DNA from 3 places in the Sphingomonas sp. MM-1 genome. Region 2 is predicted to be linked to each of the others. Evidence: predicted binding sites of a transcription regulator. Region 2 holds the regulator's gene; each other region holds the start of a gene.
The links. Region 2 encodes LexA, which represses DNA repair genes until DNA is damaged. Its sites were predicted from a motif close to GTTCCNCNCTTGTTCT; they were not measured.

Region 1 (2,265 bases), 1.5 Mb from region 2:
CATATGCGCCACCTTAACCCGCATCGGCTTGCCGGCGATCTCCACGTCCTCGTGGCTCCAATCAAACTGGTAGGCCTCGCCAGGCCGGAACATGAGCGGGATGAACACCTTGCTCATATCCCCGCTGCCACCGGCGTGGCGCTCCTGCTTCCAGCGGGCCGCATAGCGCCGCACCGCATCGTAGGAGCCGGTGAACCCCTCACGTTCCAGCAGATCATGAATCCGCGTCAGCCGCAGTCGCTCGCGCCGGGGGCGCTCTTCGTTCTCCGCCAGCAACTCATCTAACCGTTCGCGAAATGGACCGGTCTGCGGACGATGCTGCTCCTTCCTCTCGTAGCTGAAATCCGCCTCCGGAGCACGGATCGCCTTGCGCACCGTGTTGCGCGACAACCGTAAATCACGCGCAATCTCTTTGATCGGCTTACCGTCCCTGTGCTCCCTGCGTATCTTGGCAATAGTCTCCACAATCAACATCCCCGTCCTCGCCGCCTGGAAGCCCAAGCCGCGACGCCTCACACTCTGGAATGATGGGGGTCAATTTTAGACGCCGATCACCCCGCTAAGGGGGTCAATTTTGCACGCCGCTCCACAGCCGAGGCGTCTTGGTTTCGCGGTCCAGATGCTCTCGAATGAGGCGGGCCGCTAACGTCGATTTCTTGAATCCTCGCTCCTGACAGAAGGCCGTAAATCGAGCCTCCACATCGTCATCGAGCAGAACGGTCAGGCGCACGCTCATCATTCAAGCCTCCCCTGACACTGGAAACCACACTGGGAGTCGCGAAGTCAACAAAAGTTTGCACTTTTGCGGATTCATGCTGACTCTTACGCAGAAGTGCGCTCGTCCTCGGCTGCTGCTAATGTGCGCGGGCTACCGTGATCGAGCGCGCTCACTTGTTTGAGATAATTCCTAACGCGCTCTTCCGTCCTTCGCCTCGGGTGACGGCCGGCACGCAAGTCTCTCACGAAGCCAGGATCCCCGACGACCACCCTCCCGAAGGTGCTCGACGGCACCCTGGTTCGGGCCAGATAGCTCTCGACCTGCTCCAGAAGCTCCATTGAACGTGACTCGCAATTGTCTTGTGTTCCCGTTATGTTCCTACTAGGAAGACATCCTAGAGTCTAGGACCGAATTCCTAGATGCACTCGATGGGACCGACCGCGATGGACGAAGCACGCAAAGCCCTGGACGAGCTGATTCAGCAGCGAGGGTACAATTACTCCTCGGTTTCGCGCCTCCTCGGACGCAATGCGGCCTATATCCAGCAGTACATCCGGCGGGGGAGCCCGCGGAGCCTGGACGAGCAGGATCGCGCGGTGCTCGCCCGGTTCTTCGGTGTCGACGAGAAGGTCCTTGGGGCTCCCGACCGCCGCTCGGGGCCGGTTGTCGAGCTGGTCCACGTGCCCGTGCTCAGCGTCGAGGCTTCCGCCGGTCATGGGGCGCTGGCCGAGATGGAATCCAAATGCTCCCAGTTTGGCTTTGATGAGAAATGGCTCCGCCGGCTGACCGCCAGCAAGGCGTCGAGCCTTTCCATCATCGGCGTGCACGGTGACTCGATGGAGCCGACGCTGCACGACGGGGACGAAGTCATGGTCGACCTTGCCGACGGTCAGTCGCGGCTGCGCGACGGCATCTACGTCCTGCGCATGGATGACGCGCTCAACGTGAAGCGGATCGCGATTGAGCCGCAGGGCCGCCGGATTTCCGTGTTGAGCGACAACCCGGCCTATCCGAGCTGGCGGGGCCTCGAACGCCGCAGCATCAACATTGTCGGGCGGGTGCTTTGGTTTGGGCGTGCGCTGCAGTAAGCCCGCCGTTCCATGCTGACGTTCCTTGCCGCCTCGATCGTTGCCGCCGGACAGACCTTCACGTGCACCCCGACCCACGTGTGGGATGGGGATGGACCCATCTGGTGCGCGGAGGGGCCGCACGTCCGGCTCTCCGGTATCGCGGCACGCGAAATGGACGGCACCTGCCGATCCAACCAGCCTTGTCCCGACGCCTCGCCGACCGAAGCCCGTGACGCGCTCGTGGGCCTGCTCGGCGGCGCCCACGGAAGCAATTCAACGGGTCACGTTGCCGTCGCGGGCCCCAGGATGACGTGCCGCTCCGAAGGTTCGGCGGGGGGGAACAGGACAGCGGCTTGGTGTCGGTTGCCAACAGGCACGGACCTGTCGTGCGCCATGATCCGCACGCGCACGGTCCTGCGTTGGGATCGCTACTGGAAAGGCCCGGACTGCCGATGAGCGCCGACCTGCACCTGCGCG
Region 2 (2,265 bases):
AAGAGGCCGCGCGCGAGGGCGACCGGATGGCGCTGAACGGCGAAGGCCCGCCGCATGCCGGTGCCCATATACGCCGGAAAGGCGCCGATTTCGGCGAAGGCGCCATCCTCCTCCATCGCGGCGGGCGGGCGTCCCCGGCCGCCATCGGGCTCGCCGCCGCCGCCGGCCATGGCGCGCTTCCCGTCCGCCGCCGGCCGCGCGTGGCGCTGATATCCACCGGGGACGAGCTTGTTCCGCCGGGCGCGCCCACATCGGCGTCGCAATTGCCCTCCTCCAACGCGCCGATGCTGGCCGCCTTGATCGCCGCCAGCGTGCCGGCCGAGGTGGCAGATCATGGCATCGTCCCCGACGATCCCGATGCCACGGCCGCCGCCATCGCCGCCGCCCGCCATGCCGATATCATCGTCACCACCGGCGGCGCATCGGTGGGCGATCGCGATTTCGTGCGGCCCGCGCTTATCGCCGCGGGGGCCGCGATCGATTTCTGGCGGATCGCGGTAAAGCCAGGCAAGCCGCTGATGGCCGGCCGCCTGGGCGACGGCATCGTGCTGGGCCTGCCCGGCAATCCGGTTTCCGCTTATGTGACGGCGCGGCTGTTCCTGCTGCCGCTGATCCGGCACCTCGGCGGGGCGGCCGATCCGTTCGATCGCGCCGTGGCCATGCGCCTCGCCGGCCCCCTGCCCGCCACCGGCAATCGCATGGAATTCCTGCGCGGATGCCGCGTGGGCGCGCGGGCAAGGGCGCTGCCCGTGCAGGACAGCGCCGGACTGTCGGGGCTGGCCGATGCGGACCTGCTGATCGTCCGCCCCGCTTATGCGCCGCCCGCGCATGTCGGCGATATTGCCAGGATACTTCCCCTCGCTTGACAGGAAGCGTTACGTTTCCTACACGTTCCCCGTTCGTTCCTTATCGGGGTCCGCCATGCTGACGCGCAAGCAACATGAACTGCTCTGCTTCATTCATGATCGGCTGGCCGAAACGGGGGTTTCGCCTTCGTTCGAGGAGATGAAGGACGCGCTGGACCTGAAGTCCAAATCCGGCGTGCATCGCCTGATCAGCGCGCTCGAGGAACGGAGCTTCATCCGCCGCCTGCCCAATCGCGCGCGCGCGCTGGAGGTGCTGCGCATGCCGGAACGGGCGCCGAACGCGAAGCCCGCGCCGCAGGCCGCGCCCTCGCGGCCGGCGATGCTGAAGCCCGCCGCCCAGATCTTGCCGGAAGCGGCGAACGACGTGATCGAGCTGCCCCTGCACGGGCGCATCGCCGCCGGCCTGCCGATCGAGGCGCTGGAAGGGCAGACGTCGCTTTCGGTGCCGGCCGCCCTGCTGGGGCCGGGCGAGCATTATGCGCTCGAGGTTTCCGGGGATTCGATGGTCGAGGCCGGCATATTGGACGGCGACTTCGCGCTGATCCGCCGCACCGATGTGGCCCGCGACGGGGAGATCGTCGTGGCGCTGATCGACGACAGCGAGGCGACGCTCAAATATTTCCGCCGCGAAGGCGCGATGGTCCGCCTCGATCCGGCGAACCGCGCTTATGATCCGATGCGCTATCGCCCCAACCAGGTCCGCGTGCAGGGCCGGCTGGCCGGGCTGATCCGCCGCTACTGATTGCCCGAAGCCACGGCTGCGGGGCCGCTCGCTCGGCGCTCGGCCGGTGTTGGGTTTCGATAAGGGGCCGCGGCGGATTCGGCCCATGGCTTGCCCCGCCGCCCGGCCTCGACCGAACGGATATGGCCGCGCGCGAGGTCGATGGCGACACCGCCGGTCCGGGAGAGGAAGGGCCGATCGATCTTCAGCCAGCGCGGACGGCAGCTTCGGGGCAGGCGCCGGTCGCTGACGACGATATCCGCCGTGGCGCAGGCCCGGTTCATCGCCGCGATGTCGACGAAATTGGGTGATCGGGTGGCGAGCAAGGCCCACCGCCGGCCGTTGCGGTCGATCGTGACGGCGCACAGATCGGGTCCGCAGCGGGCACCCGGCCAATCGTCGATGGCAATCCCGGCTTCGTCCACGCCGGCCGCCTCCCCCAGCAGATCGCGGACATAATCCCCCGCGCGGGGGCGCAGCAGCGCCAGCCGGCCGCCATCCGGATCGCGCAGCGCCAGATGCCGCCCGTCTCCCGTGACGATGAGGTCGGGCGCGGGCGTGGCCAGCGCCCAGGCCGCGCCGGCCGCCAGCGGCGCGAGGCCGATCCACCGCATGCGCGTGCGCCACAGCGCGATCCACAGCCCGCCCGCGATCATCAGCGCAAAGGCGCCGCCCGGC
Region 3 (2,265 bases), 240 kb from region 2:
CTCAGCGAGGCGCTCAGCGCATAGGCCGAGCTGTCGACCGTCGTCACGGCATGTGCCGGTGCTGTGATGAAAGGCAGGGCTAGCACGCAAAATGCAGAAAGTTTTACAAGGGATTTCATGATCCTAGCCTCCTGTTTTGGCGACAGGGAATAGGCAGGAACCATGCCAGTCACGGGAATGCGCCATATATGGGCGCAGGCGCACAGCGCGCTGTCAGCGGCCGCGACATGGAAAATACCGAAATGACGAAGGCCCGCCAGCGCCTGCGGACGGGCCTTCCGTTCGACGAGCCGGCCGATACCGGCCGAGGCAGGTTAGCGGGCCGGAGGCGGATCCCCCGCAAGCGCGCGATAGGCGAAGCCGCCCAGCGCACCGCCGATGATGGGGGCGACCCAGAAGGCCCAGAGCTGCTGCAGCGCCAGCCCGCCCACGATCAGCGCCGGCCCCGTGCTGCGCGCCGGATTGACCGATGTGTTCGTCACCGGGATGGAGATGAGGTGGATCAGCGTGAGCGCCAGGCCGATGGCGATCGGCGCGAAGCCGATCGGTGACCGGCTATCCGTCGCGCCGAGCACGACGATCAGGAAGCCGAAGGTCAGCACCGTTTCGATCGTCAGGCCCGCGCCCAGCGTATAGCCGCCGGGCGATTGCGGCCCATATCCGTTCACGGCAAGGCCGTTGGGGCCGAGCACGAAATCGGGCGATCCGCTGGCGATCTGGAGGAGGATGAAGGCGGCGATGATCGCGCCCACCACCTGGGCGACGATATAGGGCACCACGTCCTTCGCCGGAAAGCGGCCGCCGGCCCACAGGCCCACGGTGATCGCGGGGTTGAGGTGGAAACCGGAAATATGGCCGATGGCATAGCCCATCGTCACCACGGTCAAACCGAAGGCCAGCGCAACACCGGCAAAGCCGATCCCGGTTTCGGGAAACTTGGCCGCAAGCACAGCGGCGCCGCATCCACCAAAGACAAGCCAGAATGTTCCGAAGAGTTCAGCCACGAGTCGTTGCATCAAAGGCATCACAACCCCCATTTCGACTTACGGAGAAAGCGAAACTATCACGTATTGTTACGCAGCACGAACATAGAATGCGCGGATCGCGGGAGGTTGCCCCGGCGGGCTCCGTTCCCTAACTGTTCACATGTGAATCACTCGCCCCCTTCCCTGCCCGGCGCGCTGGCCGATCCCGCTTCGGATCCCCCTTATCTGCGCGGCCTCAATCCGCCCCAGCGCGAAGCCGTGCTGGCAACGGAGGGGCCAGTGCTGGTGCTGGCCGGCGCCGGCACGGGCAAGACGGCGGCGCTGACCGCCCGGCTCGCCCATCTGGTGGCGACGCGGCTGGCCTGGCCGTCGGAAATCCTGGCCGTCACCTTCACCAACAAGGCTGCGCGCGAGATGAAGGAGCGCGTGGGCCGGATGCTGGGCGATGCGGTGGAAGGCATGCCGTGGCTCGGCACCTTCCACGCGATCTGCGCCAAGATGCTGCGCCGCCATGCCGAGCTGGTCGGCCTGCAATCCAACTTCACCATTCTCGACACCGACGATCAGCTACGGCTGATGAAGCAGATCATCCTCGCCGAAAATCTGGACGAGAAGCGCTGGACGGCCCGCGCGCTGGGCGGGCTGATCGATCGCTGGAAGAATCGCGGCTGGACGCCCGACGATGTCGATGCCGGCGAGAGCGAGCTGTTCGCCAACGGCCGCGGCCAGCAGCTCTACCGCCTCTACCAGGATCGGTTGCGCGCCGTGAACACCTGCGATTTCGGCGATCTGCTGCTCCACATGCTCGTCATCCTGAAGACGCACCGCGACGTGCTGGAGCAATATCAGCAGCGCTTCCGCTACATCATGGTGGACGAGTATCAGGACACCAACAGCGCGCAGTATCTGTGGCTCCGGCTGCTCGCTCAGCAGCGCAAGAATATCTGCTGCGTGGGCGACGACGACCAGTCAATCTATTCCTGGCGCGGGGCGGAGGTGGCCAATATCCTGCGCTTCGAGAAGGATTTTCCCGGCGCGAAGATCATCCGGCTGGAACAGAATTATCGCTCCACGCCCCACATCCTCGCGGCCGCCGGCGGCGTGATCGCCCATAATGGCGGGCGGCTAGGCAAGGAATTGTGGACCGAGGCCGACGTGGGCGAGAAGGTCCGCGTCATCGGCGTGTGGGACGGGCCGGAGGAAGCCCGCCGCGTGGGCGACGAGATCGAGGCATATCAGCGCCGGGGCGGCAGGCTGGACGATGTCGCCATCCTCGTCC

Region 1: a site for LexA is predicted at 1,082-1,097, ahead of G432_RS15085 (S24 family peptidase). Genes of this name have one in related genera too.
Region 3: a site for LexA is predicted at 1,130-1,145, ahead of G432_RS01650 (ATP-dependent helicase). Genes of this name have one in related genera too.

The regions. Positions count from the first base shown of each region.
Region 1 covers NC_020561.1:3,147,474-3,149,738, reverse strand. Annotated here, with positions in the region: gene istA (IS21 family transposase) at 1-474, opposite strand, end outside; gene G432_RS23775 (hypothetical protein) at 569-739, opposite strand; gene G432_RS15085 (S24 family peptidase) at 1,162-1,806, shown strand; gene G432_RS24345 (thermonuclease family protein) at 1,819-2,244, shown strand; gene G432_RS24125 (DUF5818 domain-containing protein) at 2,241-2,265, shown strand, end outside.
Region 2 covers NC_020561.1:593,595-595,859, forward strand. Annotated here, with positions in the region: gene G432_RS02790 (molybdopterin molybdotransferase MoeA) at 1-866, shown strand, start outside; gene lexA (transcriptional repressor LexA) at 922-1,608, shown strand; gene G432_RS02800 (ComEC/Rec2 family competence protein) at 1,602-2,265, opposite strand, start outside.
Region 3 covers NC_020561.1:352,714-354,978, forward strand. Annotated here, with positions in the region: gene G432_RS01640 (PEPxxWA-CTERM sorting domain-containing protein) at 1-86, opposite strand, end outside; gene aqpZ (aquaporin Z) at 315-1,025, opposite strand; gene G432_RS01650 (ATP-dependent helicase) at 1,149-2,265, shown strand, end outside.